Regions from separate parts of the Arthrobacter sp. LT660 genome, predicted to be linked through region 2. Evidence: predicted binding sites of a transcription regulator. Region 2 holds the regulator's gene; each other region holds the start of a gene.
The links. The regulator LexA, encoded in region 2, represses DNA repair genes until DNA is damaged. The targets are predictions, from matches to a motif close to TCGAACANNTGTTCGA.
Positions count from the first base shown of each region.

Region 1: AC0QSG_RS16455 (HNH endonuclease signature motif containing protein) is a predicted target of LexA. The motif match lies at 4,707-4,722, and genes of this name have one in related genera.
Region 3: AC0QSG_RS03285 (DUF6504 family protein) is a predicted target of LexA. The motif match lies at 2,200-2,215, and genes of this name have one in related genera.

Region 1 covers NZ_CM149651.1:3,515,128-3,525,074, reverse strand. The annotation lists gene AC0QSG_RS16480 (PepSY domain-containing protein) at 1-83, shown strand, start outside; gene AC0QSG_RS16475 (hypothetical protein) at 151-1,107, opposite strand; gene AC0QSG_RS16470 (peptidase associated/transthyretin-like domain-containing protein) at 1,240-1,725, opposite strand; gene AC0QSG_RS16465 (hypothetical protein) at 1,806-2,339, shown strand; gene AC0QSG_RS16460 (alpha/beta fold hydrolase) at 2,385-3,092, opposite strand; gene AC0QSG_RS16455 (HNH endonuclease signature motif containing protein) at 3,113-4,693, opposite strand; gene AC0QSG_RS16450 (hypothetical protein) at 5,354-5,593, opposite strand; gene AC0QSG_RS16445 (hypothetical protein) at 6,716-6,949, shown strand; gene AC0QSG_RS16440 (nuclease-related domain-containing protein) at 7,202-7,840, shown strand; gene AC0QSG_RS16435 (hypothetical protein) at 7,875-8,126, opposite strand; gene AC0QSG_RS16430 (plasmid pRiA4b ORF-3 family protein) at 8,724-9,947, opposite strand, start outside.
Region 2 covers NZ_CM149651.1:324,656-334,602, forward strand. The annotation lists gene hflX (GTPase HflX) at 1-189, shown strand, start outside; gene AC0QSG_RS01495 (ATP-dependent DNA helicase) at 182-2,191, shown strand; gene lexA (transcriptional repressor LexA) at 2,219-2,938, opposite strand; gene AC0QSG_RS01505 (LysM peptidoglycan-binding domain-containing protein) at 3,238-3,636, shown strand; gene AC0QSG_RS01510 (histidinol-phosphate transaminase) at 3,771-4,892, shown strand; gene hisB (imidazoleglycerol-phosphate dehydratase HisB) at 4,959-5,579, shown strand; gene hisH (imidazole glycerol phosphate synthase subunit HisH) at 5,580-6,215, shown strand; gene AC0QSG_RS01525 (hypothetical protein) at 6,233-6,370, shown strand; gene priA (bifunctional 1-(5-phosphoribosyl)-5-((5-phosphoribosylamino)methylideneamino)imidazole-4-carboxamide isomerase/phosphoribosylanthranilate isomerase PriA) at 6,435-7,178, shown strand; gene AC0QSG_RS01535 (SseB family protein) at 7,195-8,094, shown strand; gene AC0QSG_RS01540 (DUF1844 domain-containing protein) at 8,184-8,552, opposite strand; gene infC (translation initiation factor IF-3) at 8,871-9,866, shown strand.
Region 3 covers NZ_CM149651.1:711,493-721,439, forward strand. The annotation lists gene AC0QSG_RS03280 (DNA polymerase III subunit alpha) at 1-1,782, opposite strand, end outside; gene AC0QSG_RS03285 (DUF6504 family protein) at 1,779-2,090, opposite strand; gene AC0QSG_RS03290 (VOC family protein) at 2,297-2,749, shown strand; gene AC0QSG_RS03295 (SOS response-associated peptidase) at 2,790-3,548, opposite strand; gene AC0QSG_RS03300 (glutaredoxin domain-containing protein) at 3,584-3,853, shown strand; gene AC0QSG_RS03305 (S-(hydroxymethyl)mycothiol dehydrogenase) at 3,960-5,096, shown strand; gene AC0QSG_RS03310 (MBL fold metallo-hydrolase) at 5,093-5,722, shown strand; gene AC0QSG_RS03315 (hypothetical protein) at 5,701-6,000, shown strand; gene AC0QSG_RS03320 (lipoate--protein ligase family protein) at 5,997-6,734, opposite strand; gene AC0QSG_RS03325 (uridine kinase) at 6,788-7,402, shown strand; gene AC0QSG_RS03330 (thioesterase family protein) at 7,359-8,201, opposite strand; gene AC0QSG_RS03335 (DUF5671 domain-containing protein) at 8,282-9,947, opposite strand, start outside.

The sequences.
Region 1 (9,947 bases), 370 kb from region 2:
TGTGGAAGGTCGAGTTCGGCACGGACGGCGAGGAGATGATCGAGGTCTTGGTCGACGCCGCCAGCGGCGAGATCGTCAAGTAGGTTCCGGCTTCCCCCTGTTGTCCACGTCCCTCTAATTGTCCATGGCGCTCTGGTTCTCCACCTCCCCCTAGTTGTTCACGACGAACGCGGGCCTGCAGATGTGTGCGATGCCGGCGAGGATGGTGACCTTCGGCGCGTCGGGGCAGCTGTTCTCTGCCTCCCAGCCGATGAACTTCGATCCGTCGGCGGCCCGCGCCTCCAGCCGGACCTCCGTGCCCGCAGGGAAGAACGCGTTGCTGCAGGTGCCGGACGTGTCATTCGAGGTGAAGATGCAGTCGATGCCCGCGGGCGACGACGTGACGCGCCCCGACCCGGTTCCACCACGGGACAGCGAAACGCTTCCGGTGGTGCTGCTCTGTTCGTTCGTGACTGTCAGCGTCGAGGAACGAGTCACACCCTCGGCCGTGGCGATGATGGTCGAGGATTGGCTGTTGGTGACGGCCACCGTGGCGACTTCGAAGCTGGCCCTCGTCGCTCCTCCCGCAACGGTCACGGACGGGGGAACGGTTGCGACGGTCGTGTTGTTGCTGCTCAGGAAGACGGTGAACCCGCCGGAGGGCGCGGCCGCCGTGAGCGTCACCGTACCGGTGACCGGATTGCCACCCACCACGGTCGTCTGGCTCAGCACCAGCGTGGACAGCGCGGTTTGGGTGGTCGGGGGCGGGCTGCTCGGCGGCGGGCTACCTTGCACGGTGCATCCCGAGAGTCGCGCCGAGGTTGCCGTGGCCGAGCCGTCGTTGACGTCCACCGTGCAGTCGGCCGGGGCAACGAAGGACGATCGGTCGATTTTGAAGCGGCCCTTCCCGTCGCTCGTGCCCATGGCGATGCCGTCGACCGTGATGGTCCGGCTGGCGATGGCCGTGCCTTCCAGCCGGAGGGAGGTGCCCGTGAGTTCGGCCCGGGACACCGAGACCGCGGCGGCGGCCGGCGTGGCGAGGAACAGTGGGAACAAAAGCAGTGAAACCAAGAGAAGACCGATGGAGCCGAGATGATCCGGGGCTCCCTTCCGGGAACGCGTTTTCATGGTTATTCCTTAGAAACCTGGCGCGTGCCGGAGGGCAGGAAAACCGCGGCCGTGGCCTCGATGCCTTAAGGCTACGCCCGGGATTCTGGCGCGACAACGGCCTGCTGGCGCCACGGTTTCCGCATGCGCTTCCTAGCCGTTTTCCCCGGCGGTTCCGGGTCCCCGGGGATCCGGCCGAGCACCCTTTCCACCGGCCGGTGGCCCGCCCGTGCCGCCGGCGACCGGCGCCGTGGTGGTGTCCACACCGGCGGTGAGGCGGACCGTGTAGCCGTCGGCGGTCCCGGCCGTGGTGGCGCCGAGTTGGGTGGCGCCGCCGTCGTCCCCGAAGACGTTGTCCGACTCCAGCGTGACTCCGGCGAGGGTCCGGGCGGAGGATTCGTAGCCCGCGGTGGCGTACGCGACTTCACACGCCCCAGGCGGGAGAGCGACCTGCGAGGTGGCGATCGCGTTGGCCGCGTCCGTGATGGAATCGCGGTCGGGGTAGACCTCGAAGTGGATGTGGGGCCAGCGTCCGGGATAGCAGGCGGGGAAGACGCTGGTGAAGGTGACTTTGCCGTCGTCGTCCGCGATTTGGACGCCGCGCAGGTAGTTCTCCGACTCCACGCCCGATGAGTACATGGAATAGCGCCCTTCGCGGTCGCAGTGCCAGACGTGACACGGCGACGCCGGCGAACGGGACGCCGCCGTTGGCGAGGTCGGTGATCGTCAGTTCGAGCGCCATCGGGACGCCCTCGGCCGTGGTGGTGGATTCGCCGAAGCTGGTGCGGATGTCGCTGCGCACGATGCCGCTCTCCCCCAGCGCGTCCGGTCCGTTGGAGCCGTCCCCGGGATACGGGCCGGCGGTCGCGTCGGGAATCTCGCCGCCGGATGCGCCCGCCGTCGCGGAGGACGAGGACGACGTCGTGCCCGTCGCCCCGCAGGCCGCCAGTCCGAACGCCACGGTGCCGAGGCCGAACGCCTGCAGGACGTTGCGGCGGCGCAGCAGGGTGTCGACGTCGAAGCCGAGGCCCTGGTCCTCGATGTCCTCGTCAGGTCGGGGCAGCGTCCGGTTGCGGACGCGGGCCATGCGGTCCGCGGGGCAGTTCGCCGGGGCCCGCCGCGGGCCGTTCGACGGATTGTGCGCTGAGTTGCCCGCCGGGCTATGCGCCGGCTTGTGCGGCGAGCTTTTCGCCGAGGTGTTGGTGTTCTTCATGGCGTCTTCTCCCGTGCTGTTCGACTGGTCTCGAGCCTAGGAGGCCGTACTGTGGCGAAACTGTGGCGGATCTATCGGCCCGCTGTCAGGACGTCCGATCGACGGCGGCGAGGATCGCCTCCCCGTGGTCCGCTGGCCGGGTGAACTGCGGCCAGTGCCCGGTGGGGAGGTCCACCATCTCAAAGTCCTTGATGCGCTTGAGTTCGGACGGATACGGATGGTCTTCGTCCATCAAGCCCCGGAGCATCTCGGACGGGAACTCGCAGGTGATCACGGTGGCCGGGATGTCGAAGCGGCGCTCGTCGGCGAGTCGCTGCCTGTCCTGCGCAACCCCGCGCGGCTCCGGAATGGCGCGGGTGCGGAAGGCCTCTTTGATCTCGCCGGTCAGCCCGACCAGGTCCTCGTCCCCGAACACGTCCCAGTCCGGCAAGGGGACTTCGTCGCCGTCGGCCGGGAGCTCGTAGTTGATGAGCCCGCCGTCGCCGAGAGGGACGCAGTCCACGTACACGGCGCGCGCCACGCGGTCAGGCTTCGCGTCCACGGCGCCGTGGATGATGGCCCCGCCGCCCGAGTGCCCCACCAACACCACAGGGCCGCCGTCCAGGCCATCGACCACGGCCGTCACGGCGTCGATGTGGTCGCGCAGACCAATGCCGGCGCGTGGCGCGTGCACCGAATCCTTGCCGGGCAGGGTGAGTGGGTGGACGCGGTGCCCGGCGGCCGTCAGCGGCGGTGTCACTTCGTCCCACGAGGACGCGTCCAGCCAGAATCCGGGTACCAGGATGATGTCCATGTGCAGACGATACCTCCGTGCTAGTCGAAGAGCGCAAGGTGCAGCTCCGGATGGAAGTAGGTGTTGCGAAGCGGCCGTCGATCGGGGTCCACACGTGCTGGCGGGATCCAGAAGGGGACGCCTTTGATCATCCGTATCTCCCACTCCCCGTCATGCAGCAGGTGGTGGTGGAAAGGACAGACGAGGGCGCCGTTCGAGCAGTCGGTCTGGCCGCCGCGCGACCACCATTCGACGTGGTGCGCCTCGCAGGCGTCGCCGGGCACCGGGCATCCGGCCGAGGTGCATCCTCGATCCCTCGCGTACAGGATTTTTCGCTGTTCCTCGGTGAATAGCCGTTCGGACCTACCCGCGTCAAGCACTTGTCCGGCGCTGCCGAGGACGACGGGGATGACGTCCGCGTCGCAGGCCATCCGGCGGATGTGCCGGGGGTTGATGGTGCCGCTGTGGACGGCTTCGGAAATCTGCTTCCCGCGTTCGGCGACCTGTCCGAGGAGAGTCTGGTAGTCGATGATGACCATGACCTGCGGGCGGTTGCCGCCGTTGCGCGGAAGCTTGTTCGTGGCGAGCGCGACGCCGAGCGCGCCGAGTAGCCCGTCCAAAAGACGCTGGGGGCGGGTGCGCGGATCCTCCGGCGCCTGCACGGCTTCACCGTCGGCTGTCTCGGCGTAGGTGTCCGCGTCGGCCATGCTGCCGGTCGCGGTGCCGGCCATGCTGCCAGTCACGGCGCCAGTCACGGCGTCGGGCGTCTCTGGCTCTGGCGCGGTGGCGGCCCCCGCGTCAGTCTCATCCTCCGGTCCACCGATCGGAGACCCCGTTGCGTCGGGTGCCGCCTTGCGAGGGCCGGTGCGAGGATTAGCCGCCGGTGCGCAGGCGGCCAGCAGCTGTTCGGCCTGCGCGTCGTCCATGATCAGCTTGATGATGCGCATCCCGAACTTGCGTCCGCAATCGAAGACGCCCTGCATAAGTTTTTTGGTTTCCTCGGAGGGTTCTTTGCCGTCCTGGTCCAGACGGAGTTCCCACACGTCCGCGACCTTGTGCATGGTCTCCGGCCCGGCCTGAAGCGCCGTTTCCACGAGGCTCGTCTCCATGGCGTCGAGTTCGCGCTGGCCGCCTTCCGGGAGCTGTCTGGCTACGGGGGTGACGCGCGCGAGCTTGCCGGCAATCTGCCCCGCGAGCGTGGCCGACAAGTCCCCCGACTCGACGGCACGCGCGGCGACGGGATACCTCGGGGGCAGGGTTTCACCGGTCAACGACTTGCTCGGAAGCACGGCGTCGGCGGCCTGAAGGCGCTTGCGTGCCTCGGCTTGGCTGATGAGGAGGGTCTTGGCGAGATAGTCGGCCGTGGACTTGTACTCGGCGTGGCCGCCCGCCGCCTTCGCCGCGCCGAGCAGGGTGATGTTTTCACGATCCGCGGCCTGTGCCGCGACAATCTGGGCACGCTGGACCTCGTGGTGCAACCGCTCGATCTCGGGAAGCAGCGCAGCAAGTTCATCGCGGCTCAAGGGATGGGACGAGAAGGCCTCGGTCGCTCCGCGCACCAAAGTCCCCAGCGACCGGAAGTCCGGTCCTTGGGTCGTCAGCTCCGCCACCGAGGAAGTCATACATCCATCTTGTTCGAATATGTCTTCGATTTGAATCGCTTCCGGTCCAATGGGGACAACCGATACTTCTCCGCTCCTTGTGGAGGTCGAGTGGCCCATCGCCGCTCGCCACAACCACCGAGGGCCCCCGGTCCGCCGCCGGTGGGGTCGCGGCCGCGGCGGATTCTTCGATCCCTTGCGCATCCTCGACCGGACGAGGATCGTAACCCGGAGCACCAGCCGTCCGCGCAGCGCGGCAGCACACCCAGAACGGAGATCCAGATGAGCATTCCACCATCCGAGCCGGCCCCGTCCACCCCCGATCCCGGCCGACCGTTCCCGGATCCGTCGCCCTTTCCCCAACCGATGCCCGGGCCGGAGCCTTCGCCCGAGCCGGGACCCTCGCCGGACCCCGCGCCGGACCCGGGCCCCTCCCCCGTGCCCGAGCCGGAGATCCCGCGCCCGGATCCCACGGGCCCGCCGCGCGACGCCTGATCCGAACGCCAACACCACGACAAAACGACGCCGGTGCGGTCGCCCACCACGAGGCAACGTACGACGCCGACGCCTTGCCAACGGCACGACGGTGACGGCGGCGCCTCCTCGCCACACTGGACCTACGACGGTGCGGACGCCCGAAGCGGGGCGGCAACGGTATTGACTTAACGGGCGTCCATCAATTCAGCGCTTCCACGTCTCCTTCACGGCTTGGGCCACCTTCCGGTAGACCACTCTGGCCTCGGGCCCGGACGCGACCTTGTACAGTTCCTGGGCCGTGCCGAACACCTGCTTGGCCTTGCGCTGAATCTCCGGATCGCGGGCCAATCCCGCCGCGCGGTCCCTAGCGGCCAAGGCCCTGTTCCTCGCGTGCGCCAAGCGCCCGGCGTCCGCGGCGCCTCCGCCAAACTGATTGTTGCCCATGTCGCTCACGGCCATCCCTCTCGGTTGTAATAACACCATCGTAGGCATGACAGCCCCTGTCGGCTTGTCTTCATGTGGCTTGGGAGAACTCGCGGCGGATTCGCCGGCTGGGTCATCATCATCAACGGCGCAGACGGCTTGATTAGTGGCACCCTGCGCGGGAACGACGGCTGGTTCAAGGACGCATAAGGTCGCGATTCAGGAGGCGTTGACAGTGGCGAAGCCGGCGTGGGCCAGGCGGGCCGTAATTTAGACGGGCAAGGTCTGGGAGGTTGGCAGTGGGCCGTATTCGCCACGGTCCAGACCCGCTTTACGTTATTCATCAGACCGGCGGATCACCTGGCTGTCCGATATCAATGGCAAGGGCTAGTGTCATGTTCCATGGGGGAACAAGCGCGAATCGCGCTCACTATGGCAGAAAGACTCGCCGTGCAGTATCCGGCGGATCGGATCTTTTCGAAGACACCGGAACCGGGGCTGACACTCGTTCCAATGCTCCCTCGTTTCCGGCAGCCCAGAAATGGTCTTTTGGCAACCGCGCTCGCGAGCAGGTCCAAAGCTTCCGACATAGAGGTGAAGGTTCGCGGTCGGGTGGCGTGGCCAGCCGTAGAGCTCCGAAATCTGTCAGCTGCTCAGGCTAAAAAATTAGCCAAGGACACGAAGTTCTTTTGGCACGCTGGTCCGCGCGGCTGGAACGTGTGCTTCGCGGGGTCCCGCGGCTTTTCACCCGTTCGGTCGACGGCGGATTTCGTCCCTTCCGGGGAGTCCGGATTCGTAGCGGTGAGCCGCGGCGCCGGACTCGCAGCTGGCGCTCCTCCTTGGAAGAGCGCCCGGGTTCCCGGATGGCACTCGTCAGCCCTGGGAGCAAACTGTGATTGCGGCAGTGCAATCCAGCTGCTCGATTGGTGGCACCCAGATGCACTGCCCACCAGGAACAACCACGTCGCATTCTGCCCGCGCGGTTGTTATGCCCCTAGTCCGGTCGCCACCCGTTGGAAACGCATACTCCAGCATCGACGGGAATTCGACGCCAGCCTTGCCACGCAGAACCGTAAGGGGCGCGAATATAAGATTTACACAGTTGAAGTATCAGGCCTGTCCACTGCTGCCAAGACGGTCTATGTGGGTCAGACCAGCAAGTCGATCGACGAACGACTCCGCGAGCACGGCGATCCGAACCACCCTCGACCGGTCAGGATCTTCAACAAGAAGAACGGCGGAAAAGTCGGCGATCTTGTATCGCTGCCGATGCTGCAAGACATGCGCCTTCTGAGTCTTTCCGCTGCCCTTACCGGTGAGTCCTGGGTGGCGGAGGCCCTGCGGTTGAAAGGATTGCGGGTCGAAGGTGGGCATTAGGACAAGCCTCATGATTTTTGCTGCGCCGAAGCGGGCCAGAACATGACCATGAACATGCCGATATCCGAACACGGCGTTGAAGGGACACTGGGTAACCTCCGGAACCGGATACCCGGTCAGGCGGCGATGAGTGCCTGTCTCGAAATTCACCGGAACGACCCCGAACGCTCGTGGTTGCGGCGGGTATTCGGAGCCAGTCCACTCAGTACCGAGGCGTGGCCCTGGTACCAAGGTGCACTCGGCGAGGCCCGCGTGGGTCGGTTGCTCCAAAACATCGGTCCCGAATGGACGGTCCTGCACGCTGTGCCCGTGGGATCGGGCGACTCCGACATCGACCACGTCGTCATCGGGCCCGCCGGCGTGCTCACGCTGAACACCAAACACCACGCCGGCCAGGCCATCTGGATCGCAGGGAAGGCCGTCCTCGTGTCCGGAAAGAAGCAGCGCTACGTCCACGCTGCCGCCCACGAGGCGACGCACGCGGCCAAGCTGCTGTCCGCCGCGTCCGGACAGGATGTACAGGTGTCCGGCGTGCTCGTCTTCGTCGGGGCCAAAAACCTCAAGGTGAAGGACCGCTTCCCCGCCGTGGCCGCCGTCACCGACGGCCAGTTGTTGCGGCACCTCAAGCGGCTCCGGCCAACCCTCACGCCCGCACAAGTTGCCGCCGTCGGCGCCGCTGCGGCTCGACCCGAAACGTGGCACAAGAATCCCACACCAGCAGATTCGCCCGCCGCAGTCTCCGGCAATTTCGCAGCCCTACAATGGCGCGTCCGCGGGGCGCGTCGCCGCCGCATGGCGTGGGCAGGCGTCGCCTTCGCCGGATTCCTGGGAGCCGCGGCCTCCTTGCCGACTGCTCTGCCATTACTCGCGGATATGCTCGCAGCCCGATAGACAACGCAATGGCTCGACGCCGGTGCCGTATAGGTTAGCGCCCGCCCGCCGGACCTCGCGATGCAGGGCCATCCGGCGCCGGCTCACCCGAGGTCGGCTCCTCGCCCTCGACCTCCGAGCCCGCTTGCCGGGCCGCCCGAACCTTGGGATCCTGCGGCACCTCGCCGTGCGGCGGCGGGTTGTAGTACTTTTTGTACCGCTCGTCCTCGTGCTGGTGGTTCCCCACTGTGTCCTCCCGCGTGTGGTCCCGTGCCTCCACGGTGGCACCGCCGTCGGCCATATTCAACAGCGCGCGTTGACTCGGTGGAGATACTCCCGAACGGGTGCGTGCCAATTTAGAAACGCCCACGAAACTCCGGCGGTCTGTTCTGGCACCAGGCCTGCTGGGTCGATGATGCCTGTGGAGGTCTAGTGGCCCTTCACCGCCCGCCACGAGCGCGGAGGGACTGTCCGGTCCACCCACCGATGACCGGGTCCGAGCCCTCGCCTGAGCCGGGCCCGTCCCCCGTCCCCGAGCCGGAGATCCCGCGCCCGGACCCCACGATCCCGCCGCGCGACCCCTAGTCCGGACACTCAACGCCGAAGGCCCAATGCCAGAGACCCGACGCCGAACGCCAGCACCTCAACAGAACGACGCCGACGCGGTCGCCCACCGTGGGGGCCGAGCCGGCGTCGTCCGCTCAGGCGAGGGCGGACCGCGCCCGGCGCTGGAGGCCGTTCCCGCCAACTGCTTCACCTTCCGCTGGGCGTTGGCGTCCTTGGCGAAGCCCGCGGATGAAAGATGCCCGGGACGTGTCTGCGCGCTTTCCCGTTCTCGGACGGGCCCAATCGGACCGGCCCTTTGGGACCTGCCTGCGTCGTCTCGCGCGCGGCGGTTTGCCCGTCAGGACTCCAAAACCGCCCGGGCGAACGCCCGTTGCACGGGGTTGGGTCCCGCGGACCAGCATCCCGTTGCCCCGGGCCCCATCCCCACCACGCGCAGGACCTGGCCCAGCGGCTCCGGCAGCGCCGGCGCGTCCCGTACCGTCAGCGGCTCGCCGTCGCGGCGTTCGTAGCCCAGCATGCCCAGGCCCTCCAGCGCGCGGTCGATCCACTGATCGCGGCTTGCAGCACCCTCGGCCGCGACGATCAGCCAAAGCATCGCGTAGTGCCGCTGGACGGCGTTCGCCTTCCGGGGAACGGCGCGCCTCACCAGGTGGCTCCACAGGGAGCCGGTGGAGCGCGCCACCCGGAGTCCGGCCGCGGTCGCCACGAGCCGCCGCCCCTCGGCGCGTAGCAGGCCCGCCCGGATGGCGGCCTCGCGCAGGAACAGGATGCTGTGCGTATTGACCTCGGTCTTGCCGCCGAGACGGACGCTGCTCTCTTCCTCCCAGCCGAGGCCGGCGATCACCGTGCGCAGAGCGGCGGGCGTCAGGTATTCGGCCGCGGTCAGCGGCAGCCCGTCACCAGCGCACGCCTGAACCAACCAGCGGAAGGGTTCGACGGCGCCCGCCGCACCAACCGGCGCCGAGGCCGGGACAGCATCCGGCTCGCCCAGCGGGTCGACGCCCGCGCGGTGTAGCGCTGCCGCGAAGGAGAACGCGGGGTAGTCGTCCAGGTCAGCCAGCCAACGCGCCGCCAGGTGTCCGAAATCCCCCGGCGCGCCCACGGGCACGACGCCGGCATCACCACCATCACGCCCGTAGGGCCTGCCCAAGGCGAAGCAGACCGCGGAGCTGGCGGCACCGACGTCGTACACCTCGGGTTCGAAGGGCGTCCAGTAGGTGTCCTGCGCGTCGATCCACTCGGCCACCTCGGCGGCGTCGGGGTCCTCGGGTCGCGCCCCGGCAAGAGCGCGCGCCTCAAGCGCCGCGTACCAGCCGTGGAGACCACCCACGTCCTCGAGCGGAACGCGCAGGGCACCGTCGAGCACCAGCGCTTCCGGATCCTCGACGTTCGCGGGACGTTCGGACACGAGGCGGATGGTGTGCATCCAACCATCGCCGAAGTCGTATTCGTACCAGAGCGTGTCGCCGGCGAGGCGGAGCGCGCCCGCGACCGTCTCGCCGGTTTCGGGGAACTGGTTCGGTCCGTCCTCCTCGAACCGTTCGAGGGCGCCGCCGATCTC
Region 2 (9,947 bases):
TCGATACCCAGGCCGAGTCTGCGGCTCGAGCTGCTGATCCCCTACGACCGCGGGGACATCGTCAACCGGCTCCACGGCTCCGATGCAGAGATCCTCGAGACCGAACACGTCGGGGACGGTACACGGATGGTCGTGAAGGTCCGCGAGGGCCTGGCGTCCGAATTGGAGCGGTTCACCGTACATGGCTGAGGTCGAGGACGTCATTGCGCTCCTCGACGTGGCAGTCGAGGGCATGGGGGGACAGAACCGCGCTGGCCAGCACGAAATGGCACAGAAGGTGTGCGAATCCCTCGACTCGGGCAGGCATCTGCTGGTGCAGGCGGGGACCGGCACCGGCAAGTCGCTCGCGTATCTGGTTCCCGCGATCGCCCATGCGCTGGAAGCGGACAAGCCGGTCGTGGTCTCCACGGCCACGCTCGCCCTGCAGGCGCAAATCGTGGGCCGCGACGTGCCCCGGTTGCTGGAGCACCTGCGTCCGCACCTGCCGCGACCTGTGAACGTTGCGTTGGCAAAGGGACGCTCAAACTACGTGTGCAAGTACAAGCTTGGCGGCGGATATCCCGATGAGGACGACGGGGCGGTCTTCGCCCTCGGCGAGGACGGAGCGGCCATGCCGCTGACCGCGGGGGCGGCCCCCAGTAGCGCACTGGGCCAGGAAGTCGTGCGTTTGCGCGAATGGGCCGAGGAAACCGAATCCGGCGACCGCGACGACCTGACTCCGGGAGTGGGCGACCGCGCCTGGCACCAGGTTTCGGTAACGGCCATGGACTGTCTGGGGGCGCAGAAGTGCCCCATGGCTGAGGAGTGCTTCAGCGAACTTGCCCGCAAGAACGCAGCCGAGGCTGACATCGTGATTACAAACCATGCCATGTTGGCGATTGCCGCGTTCGAGGGACTGGCCGTTTTGCCGGACTTCGACACGGTGATCATCGACGAGGCCCACGAACTCCAAGACCGCGTGACGAATTCCGTGACCCGTCCGCTGTCCGTCGCCCTGGTGGGCGCGGCCGTGTCCGCCGCGCGCAAACACTGCGCGGTTAGCGTCGAGGCCCTCAACCAGGCGGGCAAGGCGCTACAACGCGCACTCGAGGGGCACCCCACCGGTTTGATGCCCTCTGGGTTGAACGAGGAGCAGGCCGCCGCGGTGCGTCAAATCCGCGAGGCCGCGCGGGTGGCGCTCTCGGACTCCAAACCCGCGGGGAACGAGTCCGTCGACGGCGGCAGGCAGATGGCGCGTTCGCAACTCCAGTACCTCGCCGAGCAGTGCGACCGCTTCGAATCGGCCCAAGATTCCCGCGAGGTCCTGTGGGCATCGCGTTCCGGGACGTTCACTCCCGGACAGGGGTTCACCCAACCGGACGAATCCACTCCGGCGACCCTGAACGTCGCCCCGCTATCCGTCGCGGGCCGTCTGCGGGAGGGATTGTTCGACGGAAGGACGGTCATCCTGACGTCGGCGACACTCGCGATTGGCGCGGCCTTCGAACCGGTTGCCGGTTCGCTCGGCCTGCTGGGCGAAGGTGCCCCCAGCTGGACCGGAGTCGACGTCGGAAGCCCTTTCGACTATCCCCGCCAAGGCATGTTGTACGTCGCCAAGCACCTGCCGAAGCCGTCACGGAGCGTGTCGTCGGAGACGCTTGCCGAACTCGGGGATCTCATTCGCGCCGCGGGCGGGGGGACGCTCGCGTTGTTCTCGTCCCGTCGGGCAGCGGAGGAGGCCGCGGAGGCTTTGCGTCCGTTGGTTGACCAAGAGATCCTCTGCCAGGGCGAATCGGGTATGGCCGCCCTCGTCAAGCGGTTCGGCGAGGAAAGGGACACCTGCCTCTTCGGAACCATGACCCTGTGGCAGGGGGTTGACGTGCCCGGCCCGGCATGCCGCCTCGTGGTGATCGACCGCATTCCGTTCCCGCGCCCCGACGACCCGCTGGCCACCGCCCGGAGCAGGGACGTGGCCCGTCACGGCGGAAACGGCTTCATGGCAGTCTCGGCAAGCCACGCCGCCGTTCGTCTCGCCCAAGGGGCGGGACGACTGATCCGCTCCACCTCCGACCGGGGAGTGGTGGCGGTCCTCGATTCGCGGCTGGCCACAGAGCGGTATGGCGGCTTTCTCCGCGCCTCGTTGCCTCCGATGTGGGCAACGACGGACAAGAAGACTGTGCTGGGCGCGTTGGAGCGGCTTGCCGGTTCCTAGGTGCGTGCGGGCGGCGCCGGGCAACCGCTAGAGCGAACGCATCACCGAGACGACCTTTCCCATGATGGTCGCGTGGTCGCCCAGGATCGGCTCGTACTGGCGGTTTTGCGGCAGGAGCCACGTGTGCCCGTCGCGCTGCCGGAACGTCTTGACCGTGGCCTCGTCGTCCAGCAGGGCGGCGACGATGTCGCCGTTCTCGGCGTTCTGCTGGCGGCGCACCACCACCCAGTCACCGTCGCAGATGGCCGCTTCGACCATCGAGTCCCCGCTGACCTTGAGCATGAACAGGTCACCATGGCCCACGAGTTGGCGCGGAAGCGGCATGATGTCCTCCACCGTCTGGTCCGCAAGGATCGGTCCGCCGGCCGCGATCCGACCCACCAGGGGCACCATTGCGGTGTCCGACGACGTGCTCAGTTCCGCCACCGGCATTCCGTTGATGGCCATCAGGTTCGACTCGGCGGATTCCGCGGACACTTCGCCGTCGCTCAAGGTCAGGGGCATCAGAATCTCCATGGCACGGGGACGCCGGGGGTCCCTGCGGATGTAGCCCAGCTTCTCGAGCTGTGCGAGTTGGTGGGTCACGCTCGAGAGACTGGCAAGGCCCACTGTGTCGCCGATCTCCCGCATCGACGGCGGGTATCCGTGATCGGCCACCGCGCGCTGGATGGTTTCGAGGATCTTCTTCTGCCTGATGGTCAGGCTCTTCGGTGTCCGCCGCGGCGCCCGATTCTCCATTGTGCTCATGCCCTGCCCCGTGCCTCTCGTCCCTGCGTTGCCGGATGCCCGCCCAACCTGTCGGTGCCCGGTGGTGAACTCAATCCCACTGGCTTCCTTTCCGCCAACGCTAGTGGAACGGAACCCGCTTTCAAAGGTTTGTTCGATCGTGTCTCGACAATCGTCGTCCAGGGATGCTAAAAATGGAACATAACAAATTCGAAGATAAGTTCGAACAGGAGTTTCGAAGAGACGAAAGCCTGCCCCGAACCCGAACGGACTGGAACCTCCCGCGAAATCAGCGGGCGAAGCAACATGAAAGGCAAGTCATGGCTCAGATAGTGCTTCCCGCAGCTTTTGTTCCCCCGGCCCGCCCCGAGGCGAACGCGCCAGTCCACGCGGTCCCGTCCACGCAGGCATCGGTGCGGCTCACACGTCGCGGGCGTTTCCTGCTCATCGGACTCCCCGTGCTCCTGGGAGCCACGGCCTTGCTGGTGCTCCTTGGTGTATTCACGGCTCCCGTGATGGCCGCGGGTACCGGCGAAGCGACCCCCGTGCTAGCCGACACGGTGACGGTCTCCGAGGGGGAGACCCTCTGGGGGCTCGCGGCCGAATTCGCACCCAATCGCGATCCACGCGAGGTCATCTCCGAAATCGCCGAACTGAACAACCTGGCCGGTTCCAAGCTCGTTCCGGGCCAGGAACTGTTTGTCCCGACCGGCGACTAGACGCCAACACCGCGCGGTCCCGACCGCGCCTCCCGATCTGCGCCACTGGTCCGGCCCGCCCGGCAGCGCCCGTTTGTGACCGGCGCGGGGTCGCGGATTGGAGCCCTCCGTGAAGACGGCACTAGAATCGTCCGGTGAGTGATCAGCTTCGACGCCTGGCCAAACTACCGCTGCGGGACAATCTGAGGGGCCTCGAGCCCTACGGTGCGCCCCAGCTGGACGTGCCGGTTCTGCTCAACGTGAACGAGAACACGCATCCCGTCCCCCCCGAGGTCAGTGCGGCGATCGCCGCGGACGTGGCAGCGTGCGCGTCGGGCCTGAACCGCTATCCCGACCGGGAGTTCACGGAACTCCGCGAACGGTTGGCGGCCTATCTCGGGCACGACCTCGACCCGTCCAACATTTGGGCCGGCAACGGCTCGAACGAAGTGCTGCAGCACATTCTCCAGGCTTTCGGCGGCCCGGGACGGACCGCGATGGGGTTCCCCCCCACGTACTCCATGTATCCGCTTCTGGCCAGCGGCACGGACACCGCTTACGCGGCAGGAGTTCGCGCCGACGACTTCGGCCTTTCGGCCGAGTCGGCGGCGGAGCAGGTCGCGGCCTCCGGGGCGAACATCGTTTTCCTCTGTTCGCCGAACAACCCGACCGGAACCGCACTGGGACTGGATGTCGTCGAAGCCGTCTACGACGCTGGCGAGGCCAATGATGCGATCGTCATTGTCGACGAGGCCTACGCGGAGTTCTCCCTCTCCGGCACCCGTTCTGCGCTCGACCTGTTGCCGGACCACGACCGGCTCATCGTCTCGCGCACCATGAGCAAGGCCTTCGCGCTCGCGGGCGCAAGGGTCGGCTATCTGGCGGCCGCGCCGGAAATCGCCGATGCGCTTCGCCTGGTGAGGCTGCCCTACCACCTGTCCGCGGTGACCCAAGCGACCGCCAACGCGGCACTCAAGCATGTGGATGTGCTTCTGGGGACCGTCGAGGACATCAAGAGGCAGCGCGACCGGATCGTGGACGAACTCAAGCGCATGGGACTGGACCCAGCTGCCAGCGACTCGAACTTCGTCTTCTTCGGCGGGTTGGAGCATGCCGGTCGCATCTGGCAGGGATTGCTCGATGCCGGAGTCCTCGTCAGGGATGTCGGCATTCCCGGCCACCTGCGTGTGACGGCCGGAACGGAGACGGAAACCACGGCTTTCCTGACGCGGCTCGAGGAACTGCTCGGCCAGGAGACCGCGCATGCCCGCGGGTAGACTTGACCGCAGGCGACGCCAGCCTTCGGCGCGTCGCCAACCACCACCCATGCCTAAGGATCATGTATGTCTGCAGAATCGCCCAACGGCCGCCGGGCCCGCATGGAGCGCAAGACCAGCGAGTCTTCCGTCGCGGTCGAGCTCAACCTCGACGGCACCGGCGTCGCCAATATCAGCACCACTGTGCCGTTCTACGACCACATGCTCACGGCGTTGTCTAAGCACTCCTTGATCGACCTGACCGTCGAGGCCACGGGCGACACGCACATCGACGTCCACCACACGGTGGAGGACGTCGCCATCACCATCGGCGAGACGCTGCGCACCGCGCTGGGCAACAAGGCGGGGATCCGCCGGTTCGGCGAGGCGACGGTCCCCCTGGACGAAGCGCTGGCGAACGCCGTCGTCGACATCTCGGGACGCCCGTACCTGGTGCACTCCGGGGAACCGGCCGGGCAGGAGTACCACCTGATCGGCGGGCACTTCACGGGGTCCCTGACGCGTCACGTCTTTGAATCCCTGACGCTCCACGCGCAGATTTGCCTCCACATGACGGTTCTTGGCGGTCGCGATCCCCACCACATCGTCGAGGCCCAGTTCAAGGCGCTGGCCCGCGCACTGCGCACGGCAGTTGAGCCGGATCCGCGCATCGGCAATGCGATTCCGTCCACGAAGGGCGCACTGTAGATGGGTGCCCCGAAGGTCACCGTACTGGACTACGGCTCCGGGAACGTCCGTTCGGCGGTCCGCGCGCTGGAGCGCGTGGGCGCGTCCGTCACCCTGAGTGCCCGTCCGGAGGACGTGTTGGAGGCGGATGGCCTGCTCGTGCCCGGCGTCGGCGCCTTCGCCGCCGTCATGAAGGCACTGGACGACGTCGGTGCCGCGCGCCTCATCGGGCGCCGCATCGCCGGCAACAGGCCCGTCATGGGGATCTGCGTAGGGCACCAGGTCTTCTTCGAGGAGGGCGTGGAGCACGGGGTGCGGACCAAGGGACTCGCCGAATGGCCGGGAACCGTGGAGCTGCTGCCGGCTCCGATCGTTCCGCACATGGGCTGGAACACCATCAAGGCGCCCCCCGGCTCGCGGCTTTTCGCCGGCATCGAGGACGAGCGTTTCTATTTCGTGCACTCCTACGCCGTGCAGAAGTGGGACTTCGAGGTCCTGCAGCCGGCCATGGTCCCGCCCCTGGTCACTTGGTCCGAGCACGGCGCCCCGTTTATCGCCGGCGTCGAGAACGGCCCCCTGTCGGCCGTGCAGTTCCACCCGGAGAAGTCCGGTGACGCCGGGGCGCAACTCCTGGAGAACTGGCTCGGAACGCTCTGATGTGGAGCATTTTGCTCATGGCACTGGCCGGTATCCTGGCCGGCGGCGCCTTGTCCCTCCGGCAGCAGAAGGCCCACGTCTCCTGGACCGTCACGTGCTGGGTGCTCGCGGGGCTGTCGCTCCTCGCCGCCTATGCGCTGACGCTCGCTTCCTGACCCCCGTGGGCCCCGTCGGGCGCCCGCCGCGACCTCCCCACCCACCGAACCGAAAGTGCCGAACATGAGCAAGCAAGACGTCCCCGTCCTCGAACTCCTCCCCGCCGTCGACGTTGCCGACGGTCAGGCCGTCCGCCTCGTGCAGGGCGAGGCCGGCAGCGAAACGGGCTACGGCGATCCGCTCGAAGCGGCGATGGCGTGGCAGAACGACGGCGCCGAGTGGGTCCACCTGGTGGACCTCGACGCGGCCTTCGGCCGCGGCAACAACACGGAGGTCCTGCGCCGGGTGGCCGACCAGCTGACGATCAAGGTCGAGCTCTCGGGCGGCATCCGCGACGACGAGTCGCTGGACCGCGCCCTCGAATTCGGTGCGGCGCGCGTGAACCTCGGCACGGCCGCGCTGGAGAACCCGGAGTGGACCGCCCGCGCCATCGAGCGCCACGGCGACAAGATCGCCGTCGGCCTCGATGTTCGGGGCACCACGTTGGCCGCCCGGGGATGGACCAAGGACGGCGGTGACCTTTGGGAGGTCCTCGCACGGCTCGAGGACGCCGGCTGCACGCGCTACGTCGTCACCGACGTCACCAAGGACGGCACGCTGCGCGGACCGAATGTGGAACTCCTGCGCCAAATGTGCGAGCGCACCGACAAGCCTGTCGTCGCCTCGGGCGGGATCTCCAGCCTCGACGATCTCCGGGTGCTGCGCGAGCTCGTGCCCGCCGGCGTCGAGGGCGCGATCGTCGGCAAGGCACTGTACGCCGGAAAGTTCACCCTGCCGGAGGCGCTGGACGTCGCCGGCAGGCGCTGAGCCGATAACCAGGCGCATGGTGTCGCACGACAGGTCAACGGACGGTCCGGCCGGCCGTTCCCTGCCCGGCCACATCGCGGCCGCGCTCGACCGCGCCGGTGCTGCCACCGACTCCGCGGGCCGTCCCTGGGACGGTCGCGACCTGTCTGGGCCCGGCAATCCGCTGCACGGATTCGAGGGCGACGACGGATCCGCCGACCCGGCCTACGAGTCTGCGATCGCGGCGCTGCTCTCGGGCTCGGGCGCGGAAGAGGACGTACACATCGCCCTTGCCTCGGCAAGGGTCTTCGTTCCCGTCGTCGCGTCGCTGGTGGACGGCGGAACCGGCGCACACGGAGAAGTGGAGGACAAGGAAGCCGACATGGCGCTCGTGACCATCACCGCTCCCGACGGGCGGTCCGCGCTGCCGGCATTCACGACGGTGGAGCGGTTACGGACCTGGCACCCCGAAGCCCGGCCGGTCGCCGTCTACGCGGCGCGTGCCGCGCTGTCCGCCGTGGCCGAGGGGGCCCAGTTGCTGGTCCTGGATCCGGGCGCGGAAGTGACATTTGTGCTTCGCCGGCCCGCGGTCTGGGCCCTTGCACGACAGGAACAGTGGGTGCCCAGCTATGGGGATGCCCGACACCTGCAGATCTTGAGGCGCCTGGCCGACGCGGAGCCGGGTGTCGCCGGGATCTCGGCCGGACCTGGGAGCGGGGTGGCAAGCCGCTCCGCGGACGGGCGGATTATCGCCGGCGGCGGTCCGGGACCCGAATTGCGGTTGGAAATCACCTTCACCGCCGGCACCGCAGAAACGGCGGCGCGGGAATCCGCTGCCCGTATCCAGACGGCGCTGGCCGGCGAGCAGTCGTTCGCCGAGTCCGTGGACTCGCTGGAGATCTCGCTGAAGGTTGCGCCTGACCGGCCGTCCGCGTGAGGCGGCCGCTTGTCCGGTCCTTGGACGCATGCGAAGGGCCAACCGCGGTGCGGTCGGCCCTTCGGGGTGACTGGTTTGGTGAGGTGCGGCTAGTTGACGGGGCCCGTCAGCTTCTCTCCCGGACCCTGCCCGGGCGCATCCTGGATGGTGGACGCTTCGCGGAAGGCCAACTGCAGCGTGCGGAGGCCGTCGCGCAGGGGAGCGGCGTGCTGGCTTCCTACCTCGGGTGCCGCCGCGGTGATGAGGCCGGCCAGCGCCGTGATCAGTTTGCGGGCCTCGTCCAAGTCCTTCAGCTCCTCGGCGTCCGCCCCTTCCGCGAGGCCGCACTTGACTGCCGCGGCGCTCATTAGGTGGACGGCAGCCGTCGTGATGATCTCGACTGCGGCAACGTCGGCGATGTCGCGAACGTGGTCGGTGTCGGAGGAAGTAGCTGTCGGATTGGTTTCAGGGGTGCTCATACTGCTAAGCTTTTCACAGACCGACTGGAATCGCGCATTCGGTGATGCCACTTTGAAGCATGGTGGACCGTCAAGATGCGCGAATCCGGTACGCAAGTGGAGGCCTTCTCCCACCCGCTGCAGCCGCACAGGCCGCCGGGTCATTCGGTGGCACGGGACATTCGTCCGGGCCGGGCGCGAAATCGCCTACGAATAAATTGGCCTCCGCCTGCCTTGCAGCCGGGGGCCTTCTCCTGTTGTGGGCGGCGTCCGAACGACTAACAGCAGGAGCTACACATCAGCGATCCACGCATTAATGATCGAATCCGCGTCCCAGAGGTGCGGCTGGTTGGACCCAACGGCGAACAGGTTGGCGTTGTCCGCATCGAGGACGCGTTGCGTCTGGCATCGGAGTCCGATCTGGATCTCGTCGAGGTGGCGCCCACGGCGAAGCCTCCCGTATGCAAACTGATGGACTTCGGCAAGTACAAGTACGAAGCCGCGGTCAAGGCCCGCGAGGCACGCAAGAACCAGACCAACACCGTGCTAAAGGAAATCCGTTTCCGGCTGAAGATCGATAAGCACGACTACGAGACGAAGACGGGCCACGCGCTCCGCTTCCTCGCGGCCGGCGACAAGGTAAAAGCCATGATCCAGTTCCGTGGCCGCGAGCAGCAGCGTCCGGAGATGGGTATCCGCCTCCTGAACAAGTTCGCCGAGGACGTTGCCGAAGTGGGCATGGTCGAGTCGACCCCGCGCATCGATGGCCGCAACATGGTTATGGTCGTTGGGCCGGTGAAGAACAAGGCGGAGGCCAAGGCCGAAGCCCGCCGTCAGCAGCAGCGCGAGTCGGACAAGGCCAGGTCGGCCGCTTCGAAGGATCGCATCGACACCTCTGGCGACGACCAGCCCGCGCTGACGCAGAGCCTCGCGGACAACCTACCCGACGACTTCATGGCCCGCGTGGCCCAGGTCGAGGCCGACGCGGCCGAGGCCGCGAAGGCGCCGGCGAAGGAGGAGCCGAAGCCCGAAGCCGTGTCGGAGGCCCCGGCCCAGGCCGAGGAGAAGGCTCCGGTCGCCAAGGCGCCGGCCGCCGAGACCAAGGCACCGGAAACCAAGGCACCGCAAACCAAGGCACCGGCGGCCGAAGCCAAGACCGCGGAGGCCGCCAAGGCCCCGGCGCGACCGGCTCCCAAGGCGGCCGCCAAGCCGGCCGTGGCTCCGGTCCCGAAGGCGGCACCGAAGCCCGTGGCGGCCCCAAAGCCAACCCCCAAGCCTGCACCGGCGCCGAAACCGGCACCGCGCAAGCCAGCCAAGCCGGGTCCGGCCAAGTAGCCGGACCGGTGCGGCCCGCCCTTTATGGGTGAGCACACCACCAACGCGCCTCCGAAACCGGAGGCACGAGAGATCCTCGGT
Region 3 (9,947 bases), 390 kb from region 2:
GCTTTGCATTCGCACGCCCAACACGTCGAGTTTGAGCATTCCCATGGGGTCCATGTCGTGCTTGTCGAACTGGCTCATGGGCAGACCGAGTCCGCTGGGCTGGACCGGGGTGCGGTCCAGCAGCGAGACATCGCCGAGGATGACCCCGCACGGGTGCATCGAGATGTGCCGGGGCAGCCGATCCAGGCGTTCGGTCAGGTCCACCAGCAGGTCCAGTTGGCGTTCGGCGCCGACGCGGTCCGCAAACTGGCGCAGTTCGGGTTTCTCGTCCAGTGCCTCACGGAAGTTTCGGGCCGAGAAGCGCCACAGTTGCTTGGCGATCGCATCGATCTCGCCGCCTTCGAAACCCAGCGCCAGCCCGGCGTCGCGGACCGCGCCGCGTGCCCGGTAGCCGTTCTGCATGCTCATGAGGGTGACGCGCTCGGGGCCGAAGCGATCGAAGATGCTCCGGTATACGCGGTGGCGTTCGGCGCTTTCCACGTCGATGTCGATGTCCGGCAACGTCGAACGGTCCATCGAGAGGAACCTCTCGAAAAGGAGGTCGTGTTCCAGCGGGTTGACGTGGCTGACCCCCAGCAGGTAGTTCACCAGACTGGACGCGCCGGATCCCCGGGCGGCCGCCCTGACCCCCATGCCGGTGATCATCCGGGAGACCTCGGCGACCGTGAGGAAATAGGAGGAGAAGCCCAGGCGGGAGATGGTGTCGAGTTCCTGTTCGAGGCGCCCTCGCACTCCGGGGGCGTCCAGTCCGCGGGAAAAGAGCCGGTTGGCCCCGGAACCGCAGCGGGCAGCCAGCTCCGTGGAAGGATCCCCGGAGATGCCGATCACCGAAGCCTCCGGCACCACCGGCATCCCCCAGCCGGCATCCGAGACGGGGTCCAACCGGCACCAGTCCGCCACAGCTTCGGTGTCCCGGAGCAACCGGGAGGCGAGAGGTGCGCCGTCCCCCGATTCGGTGGCGATCTCGCGGGCGAGTTCCGCCATGGCGGCGGGTTCCCGCAGCCAACCCTGGCCGTTGGGTTGGAGGTCCCGCAACGCGTCCAACGAACTGAGGGCACGCGCCGAATCCAACACATCCGCCGTCGCGGCGCCGTCGGGATCCGCATAGCGCACCGCGTTGCTCAGGATCGCCCTGATGCCGCAGTCCCGTGCCGTCTTGACCATGCGCACGGCGTGCGCGGTGCTCAGTTTCTCACCGGGCGCACTGCGGTGCGTCACCGCCTCCACCGCCAGGGCGCCCGCCGGCAGAGCATCCCGCCAGCGGCCCAGCAGTGTGCGTGCGAGGCCGTAGTTGCGGCGCAGTGCCGCCGCACCGACGTCGGACTGGGGTCCGGCGAGCACCATCAGCACCGGTTCGCCGGCGGGTCCGGCCGCATGGCGAGCCAGTTCCGCGCGGGTGACCCCGACCGGTTTTTTGCCGGCGGCCCCGGTGCCCGCGTGGGCGGCGGAAACCAGGCGGCACAGGGCGCTGTATCCGGCCCCGGAGCTCCGCCCGCGAGCCAGGACCAGCACCCGTCCCCCCGCACGGGGAGGCAACGGGCGTCTGGAGGGCGAAGCGTCCGGGTCCGGTTCGAGCACGGCCAGGCTGACGCCGACAATCGGATCCAGTCCATTCTCGAGGCAGGCCTTGAGGTGCTTCACCGTCCCGAAGAGGCCGTCCCTGTCGGCGCAGGCCAGCGCGTCGGAGCCGTTCGACGCCGCCCGGCGCGCCAACTCGTCCGGCCACGAGACCCCGTAGTGGGCGCTGTAGGCCGTAGCGACGTTGAGATGGGTGAAACTCACGCGCTCTCTTTCAACGCGTCGTGGATGCGGATCAGCCTCCACCGGCCGGTCTCCACCTGACGGGAGACGTCGAACGTCAGAAGCGGGCCGCGGGCCGTCTGGCGGACCTGCAGCCTCCAGATTTCGTGGTCGACCAGGCCGGGGCCGCGCCCTCGTTCGGCGCGCACCTCCTCCGTCCACCATTTGCGGCGCTCGAACCAGCGCACCGGTTGCGCGGCGACCCGGTATTCCCGGCCCTGCCAGCGCATGCGCAACGGCAGGCCGGCCGGCGTGCATTCGACTTCCACCGACTGCGTGAACAGGCCCATGGGGCCACCTCCATATCCGTGTCCCGGGGCGTGAGAAGAACCCGGGAGCACCAATGTGAACGGGAAGTCGACGCCCCTGGGAAGCGGTGGGACGGCAACTCCATTGTATTCGAAGAGATGTTCGAATAAAAGATCACGCTACGTGAGGCCGCCGACATTTTGTCGTTCGACTACCGGCACGGGGCGCCCGCGCCTAGGCTGGCCGCATGGACACGCCCCCAACCCGCCCCGGCATACCGAACATCTCTGCCGTGACCCTCGGTGTGCGCGACGTGGAGGCCTCCCGCGACTTCTACGTCGAGGGGCTGGGGTTCCGGCCGCTGCAGCACCTTCCCGGCGAGATTGCCTTTGTGGCAGCGGGCCACGGCCTGATGCTCGCGCTCTGGAACGTGGACAGCATGCCCGGGGAATACGGAGAGGTCGGCTTCGGGAACCAGGCGCCCCCGGTCTCCTTGGGGCACAACACGGACAGTGCCGAGCAGGTCGACCGGCTCTACCGGCTTGCCCTGGCCGCCGGAGCCGAGGCGGTCAATGCACCCTCGCTGCGGGACTGGGGCGGCACCAGCGCCTGCATCGCCGACCCTGACGGCTACCGCTGGGACTTCGTCCACAACCCAGCCTTCAGGACCGGTCCCGCCGGACGCGTGGAACTGGGCTAGCCTCCCCGCCGCGCCCGTGCCGGTGCCCCTTTGAAACCGGTCAGAAAAGGCCGTCGACGGCTTCCACGAGCTCGGGGTTGTCGTTCCGCACGTTTCCCACGGCCCGGTCGACCGCCCGCAACTCCCACTTCGCGGCCACCGGAAAGGCCCCGTCCCGTGCCCACGCAACCAGGGACGCCGCGTCAGTGTCCCTGGGATCAAGCCAATCGGCAAGGGTTCCGCGGTCCAGCGGCAACGGAAGCCTGTCGTGGAGCGCCGCGAGCTCCTCGAGAACCGGATCCGCCGACCCGGGTTCCGGCGACGGCACGGTGAGGATCGACGTCGACAGCAGCCACTGCCCCGGCTCGCCATCCTCCATCGTCGGGTCCTTCCACCACTCGTAGAGGCCCGCGAACAGGATGAGTGAACCGTCGGCGGGCCGGACCAGATACGGCTGCCTCGTCAGCGACTTGCCCTCGCCCGTCTTGAGCCACTCGTAGTACCCCTCGGCGGGAACGGCGCAGCGGCGCGCCTTCACCGCCTTGCGGAACGACGGTTTCTCGACCACGGTCTCGCTGCGCGCATTGAACGACCTCACACCGACCGACGGTTCCTTGGCCCACGCCGGAACCAGTCCCCACTTCGCCACGTGCAGTTGGCGAACGCGCTCGCCGTCGATCAGGCGCTCCAAGACAATCGGCACGTCCGAGGTCGGCGCCACGTTCCACGATTGCCGCAGCTCCATGGCCTCGTCGGCCTCCGCCTCCAGTTCCGCAACCAGATCACCGACCGCCCGCGCCATCACGTATCGTCCGCACATGGAATAAGACTCTCACAGCGGTCGTTGACGCCGACATGACAACAGCGAACCTTCAGGACTACGTGCCCGCCGACGGAACCGTCACGATGTTCACCACCTCCTGGTGCGGATACTGCCGCAACCTCAAGCGCGCCATGGACGCCGACGGCATCGCCTACCGCGAGGTCAACATCGAGGAGGTCGCCGGCACCGCCGAAATCGTCGAGTCCTTCAACGGGGGCAACCAGACGGTCCCCACCCTGGTCTTCCCCGACGGAACCGCCGTCACGAACCCGCGCATCGAGCAGGTCCGCGAACGCCTGTAGCGCGCGTGTGATTGGATAATGGCGTCGGCATCCCGCGGGGGCCGGCGCCATGACCGATTCACTACCCGTTGGCCGCCGCTCGCGGTCGAGAGGATGGACCCTCCCCATGCCACACAAGGTCAAGGCCGTTGTCGTCAAGGCCAAGGACGCCCCGGTCGTCATCGAAACCATCATCGTTCCCGATCCCGGTCCCGGGGAGGCGGTGGTCGACATCCTCACCTGCGGGGTCTGCCACACCGACCTGCACTACAAGCTCGGCGGCATCGGCGACGAGTTCCCCTACCTGCTCGGCCACGAGGCCACCGGCGTCGTGAGCCAGACCGGACCCGGGGTCACCGAGATCGCCGTCGGGGACCGCGTCATCCTGAACTGGCGCGCGGTCTGCGGGACCTGCCGCGCCTGCGCCAAGGGCACCCCCCAGTACTGCTTCGACACCCACAACGCCACCCAGAAGATGACCCTGGAGGACGGCACCGAACTCTCCCCGGCCCTGGGCATCGGCGCGTTCGCCGAAAAGACCCTCGTCGCCGCCGGACAGTGCACCAAGGTCGACGAGGACGTCGACCCCGCCGCCGTCGGCCTGCTCGGTTGCGGCGTCATGGCCGGCATCGGAGCGGCCATCAACACCGGGGAGGTCAAGCGCGGGGAATCCGTGGCCGTCATCGGCTGCGGCGGCGTCGGCATCGCCGCGATCGCCGGCGCCCGGCTCGCCGGGGCCACCACCATCATCGCCGTGGACATCGACCCCGCGAAGGTCGACCTGGCCAAGACCCTCGGCGCCACCCACGGGGTCAACTCCCGCGAGGAGGACCCCGTCGCCGCCATCCAGGGGCTCACCGGAGGGTTCGGCGCCGACGTCGTCATCGACGCCGTCGGACGCCCCGAAACCTACAAGCAGGCCTTCTACGCCCGCGACCTCGCCGGACGCGTCGTCCTCGTCGGCGTCCCCACCCCCGAGATGCAACTCGAACTGCCGCTGCTGGACGTCTTCGGCCGCGGCGGATCCCTGAAGTCCTCCTGGTACGGCGACTGCCTCCCCAGCAGGGACTTCCCCATGCTCGTGGAGCAATACAAGCTCGGCCGCCTGGACCTGGACGCGTTCGTCACCGAACGCATCGGACTGGACCAGATCGAGGAAGCCTTCGAGAAGATGCACGCCGGCACCGTCCTGCGCTCCGTCGTGGAAATCCAGGCCGCGGGAACGTCCACGCCGGCTGTCGGGGCGACGGCGGTGTCCGCATGAGCGCCCGCATCGAACACCTCGTCACCTCCGGCACCTTCTCCCTGGACGGCGGGACCTGGGACGTGGACAACAACGTCTGGATCGTCGGGGACGACACCGAGGTCTTCGTCATCGACCCCGCCCACGACCCGACCGCCATCGCCGACAAGGTCGCCGGCCGGACCGTCAAGGCCGTCCTGCTCACCCACGGGCACGACGACCACATCCGCCACGCCCGCGCGTTCGCCAACCGCGTCCAAGCCCCGGTCTACCTGAACACCGCGGACCAGATGCTCTGGGAAGACGTCTTCCCCGGCACCACCGCCGACTCCCCGATCGCCGACGGCGACACCTTCAAAATCGCCGGCACCACACTCACCGCCCTACACACCCCCGGCCACTCCCCGGGCTCCACCTGCTTCCACGCCCCCGACCTCGGAACCCTGTTCAGCGGAGACACCCTCTTCAACGGCGGCCCCGGCGCCACCGGACGCTCCCACAGCGACTTCGGCACCATCATCGAATCCATCCGCGACCGACTCCTCACCCTCCCCGCCGAAACCATCGTGAACACCGGCCACGGCGACACCACCACCATCGGCACCGAGGCACCCCACCTCAACGAATGGATCACCAGAGGCCACTAAACACGGAACCCGACGCGCGGCGCCGACCCTCGCTGGGGAGGGTCGGCGCCGTCGTCCTGTTGCTGGCAGCGGCCGCCGTTCCCGCGACGGCGATGTTCGGCTGGTTCGCCTATGGTCCGCTGTCCGCCATGACGGAGTCTGCGCCCGAGGGGCTCGTGGTGCTTACCCAAGGGCAGGCCGTGGGCGTGCTGTTGCTTGGACTGGGCCTGAGCGGGCTGGCGTTCCTCGCCGGACTGCGATTCGGCCGTGGTCCGCGCCAGCCGGAATTCCGCCGTTAGCGGTCGATGATCCGCGTGTGTTGGGCGTAGGCGTCCAGCACGGCATCCTCGACGTCCGCGACCCGGACACCGGGAACCAGATCGTCGACGGCGCCGGCGGTGGCCGGGTCCATCGGCAGGTCCATGGCCGCGTAGACGTCGCGAAGGACGGCGCGGATGGGCGCGGAGTCCTCCACCACGAAGACGCTGGCGAACAGCCAGGCGCCGGCGACCACGCGCTGCGCCGTGCCGACGAGCTTGACCGGCACCGACGCCGTCGAACCCGGCCCGGGCAACCCGTGGACGCTGTACTCCCCCGCGCAGTACTCGCCCGGGATCTCGCCGACCGCAGCGTCGACGCCCAGTGCGCGCAGCGCCGACGCGTATAGTTCCCCGAGCACCCTGAACCGGTGCTGGTGGCCGATCATCGCCTCGTTGGCCGGTTCGACGTGGTCCACGATCAGCGTGCCGCGGTGGTAGGCCGCCGCCCGGCCCCCGGCCCTGCGGACCACCGGCGCGAATCCGGCACGCCGCGCCGCGTCGACGGCATCGGCATAGCCGGACAGCCGCACGTCGCGCTGGCCGAAGGCAAGCGTGGGTTCCGGGCGGTAGATCCGTAGAGCCGCCGGGCGGCTTCCTCCGCGCACCGCGTTCAACAGTTCGAGGCCGGAGCGCAGGTCGGCGGCCGGGTCGCCCGAAACGTCCGTCCGCAGAATGCGCAGGGGCTGGTCGGCGTCGGGGTTCCACACGGTCATAACCTCGATTCTATGGTGCACATGGGCCCGCCGGTACGGCCCCATAATGGAGGGTGCCTTCACCGCAGACCCCCCTGATTCTCCTCGGCGGCGCCTCCGGTGCCGGCAAGTCCTACCTGGCCGCCCGCTACGGGCGGCCCCACGTGGAGCTGGACAACTTCTACCGCGAGCTCGCCGAGCACACCGCCGGCACTCCCCTGCCGCTGACCCCCTATGACGAGGTCGACTGGGACCACCCGGGGACCTGGAACCGCGACGCCGCGGTCGAGGCGCTCGTCGGTCTCCTGGGACGCGGTCGCACGGAGGTCCCCGACTACTCCATCGCCAGCTCGAGCCACAGCGGATACCGCACGGTGTCCCTCGCGGAGGGACCCGTGGTGGCCGAGGGTGTTTTCGTGGACGAGGTCGCGGGGCCACTGCGAGCCCGCGGCGTCGCCGCCGACGCGGTGTATATCGACGTGCACCCGCTGACGACGGCGGTCCGCCGCTTCGTGCGCGACGTGCGCGAACGGCGCAAACCGGTGCCGTTCCTGCTTCGGCGGGGTTGGGCCCTGTTTCGCGCCGACAGCGCCAACCGCCGGCGCTACCTCGCCGCGGGGTTCCGGCCGCTTGCTAAGCGACGCGTCAGGGCCCTGCTGGCGGGGCCTGCGGCATCGGACGCACCGTGAGGATCTGCTCGCTGCGGCCGAACGGCCCGACGACGTCGTGGAGCACCGCGGACGTGAGCCCGACGCCGTCGTTCCCGTAGGTCTGCTGGGCCTGCAGACCCAGCCATTCGCCGACGGGTCGGCGGTGCATGTGGATCTGGAGGTCGACGTTGGGGAACATCCACGATGCGGGTCCGGGTTCGACGCGCGGCGCGACGCCGTTGGCGGTGTCCACCAGCCCCAGCAGCCGCACCAGGTCGGAGGTCTCGGCGCCGGCCACCATCGGGTGTGGCGTGCGGAGCCAAACGACTCCCCGGCCCGGCCGGTGTCCAGGCTCCACACGGAAATCCAGTTGCTCGATGTACCCGCCGGGCCACGGGGACATGCCGTCCCACGGCTGCAGCCGTTCCGGGTGCGACACCGGGTGGTCTTCGAAGGCGGCGACGCTGGCCGAATCCTGGGTCTTGAGCCGCCAGGCGCGAGCGACGATGGCGGTCCGGCCGGCGCAGGACAACTCGGCCTCGAGGAGCTCGATCGTGCGTCCTGGCCGAACCAGGCGCGTGCGTACCTCGAACTCGCCGCCATGGATGATGCCCAGGATGTCCAGGCCGACCTTGGCCATGCGCATGTCAGGTCGCGGCTGGAACAGCTCGAGTTCGTGGGCGATGATTCCGGTCGCCGGAGCCATGTGCTGCTCGTGCGCATTCCAGGCTCCCTGCGCGTGCACGGTGGAGCGGTAGCGGCCGTCCCCGAGGGGCTCGTAGAAGAAGTCGCCGACGGCGAGTTCCGTGGTGTGCCCGGGCATGGGGGCCTGCGTCATTGCGGGGTCCTTTCCTGCGGCCGTGGCGGCCGTTCCTCATGCCACCCTATGCCGCCCCGCGCCGCCGGGGAAACCGGTTCCTAACCCGCCTCGGCGCCGATCGGAATGACTTCCAGGCTGTCGTCGGCTTCCACCAGGACCAGGACCCGGCGCGCGGACACACCGGTTAACCGGCCCACCAGTTCCCCCACCAGCGCCGCCCCGTCAGGCAGGGACCCCTGGGCACCGTCGGCGGTGTCCCCTCGGACCCACACCGTCACGCGGGCCCCCGTGGCCTCGCGGACAGTCGAGGCGAGCGCGCCGCCGTCGTCGTGCGAAACGACGAGTACGACGCTTTCTACGCTGATCCGCTCGAAGCCGGCAGCGTCGCCGGAGCTCCCTGCGTCGGAGGCGACGGCGAGCGCCGAGCGGTCCCGCCGCCAGAGGCCGAAGTGGTAGGCGGCGACGAGGCAGGTGGCCGCCAGCAGCCCGAACGGGGCTCGAATCCGCTCCAACAGGCTGGACCCGGTGACGTCGTCGAGAAGGAACTCGAAAAGGCGGAAACCGATGACCAGAAGGGTCACCAGCGCGACGACGGCGCTCACCCCAAAGACGGCAACGAGGTACACCCGCCTGCCTGCGGGGTCGGCGGCCGCGGCGGGACGCCAGACGATCCACCAAATGGGGGCGCCGACCAAGAGGGCGCTGATGCCGCCCAGAAGCAGGGTCCGGGCATCCGCTCCGGCCAAGGGGGTGGCGGCCAGCGCCATGAGCGAGTTCACGACCACGCCGATGCCGGTGGCCGCCCCCACCAGGGCAACCGCGGAGACCACCAGCCGGGCGGCCAAGCTCGTGGTCTGGCCGCGGGATTCCGCCTCCGGGTGGTGGTAGGCCCACACCAGAAGGCCGATGGCGCCGGCCGCCAGAGCCATCGGCAGCGAACCGACGAGTTCCACGATCGGATCCGTCCGGTCCAGGGCCAGTCGGAGCAGCACAAAAAGCACTGTTCCCATACCGCCGAGGGCGAGCGCCGCGGCAAGCAGGATCCCGACCACCAGCAGGACGACGTCGGCCAGGCCGCCACGGAGGTTACGTGCGGACTGTCGCATCCAGTGCCACCACCAGATGGCCGCACCCCCGACTGCCCAGGCCGCTGCGCCGATGACCGACGTCCACCACGGCCCCCCCACCGTCGTGGCATCGGCCAGCGCACGCACTGCCGCGTCCAAGACCCCCGCGATTGCGCCAATCCCGTTGGCGACGGCGATGAGCAGACCATAGGCGGCGCCGATGACCCAGGGGACGCTGTGCAACCTGAGTGGTCCCTTCGTCCGGTGACGCGACATCCACAGGTGCCATAACCACACGGCTGCCCAGATGAATCCGGTGGACAGGTTCGACTGCCAGCGGTGTGGCTGGCCGGCCACGGCGTCGGCCAGCAGCGAGAGCAGCGACACCGTGGCGGTCACGAGGGCCACGATGTACATGGCAGAGACGTAAAGGCCCCACGACAACGCGGAGCGTTCCGTGTCCGTGTCGGCGCGCCTCCACACGACCCACCACAAGAGCGCCGCCAAGGGACCGGCAATGAGGGTGAAGGCCAGCGAGAGCGCCAGTCCAGTGACATCGGTCCCGGCGAATTCGGCTCCTTCACCGAGCAGCCGCGCCACGAGGCCGCTGAGACCGCCGGCCGCCGTCGCCACCAGAACGAACAGGAGGACGTAGACCACCAGTCGCCTCACGGTCGATTGCGTCCGGCTCGGCGCA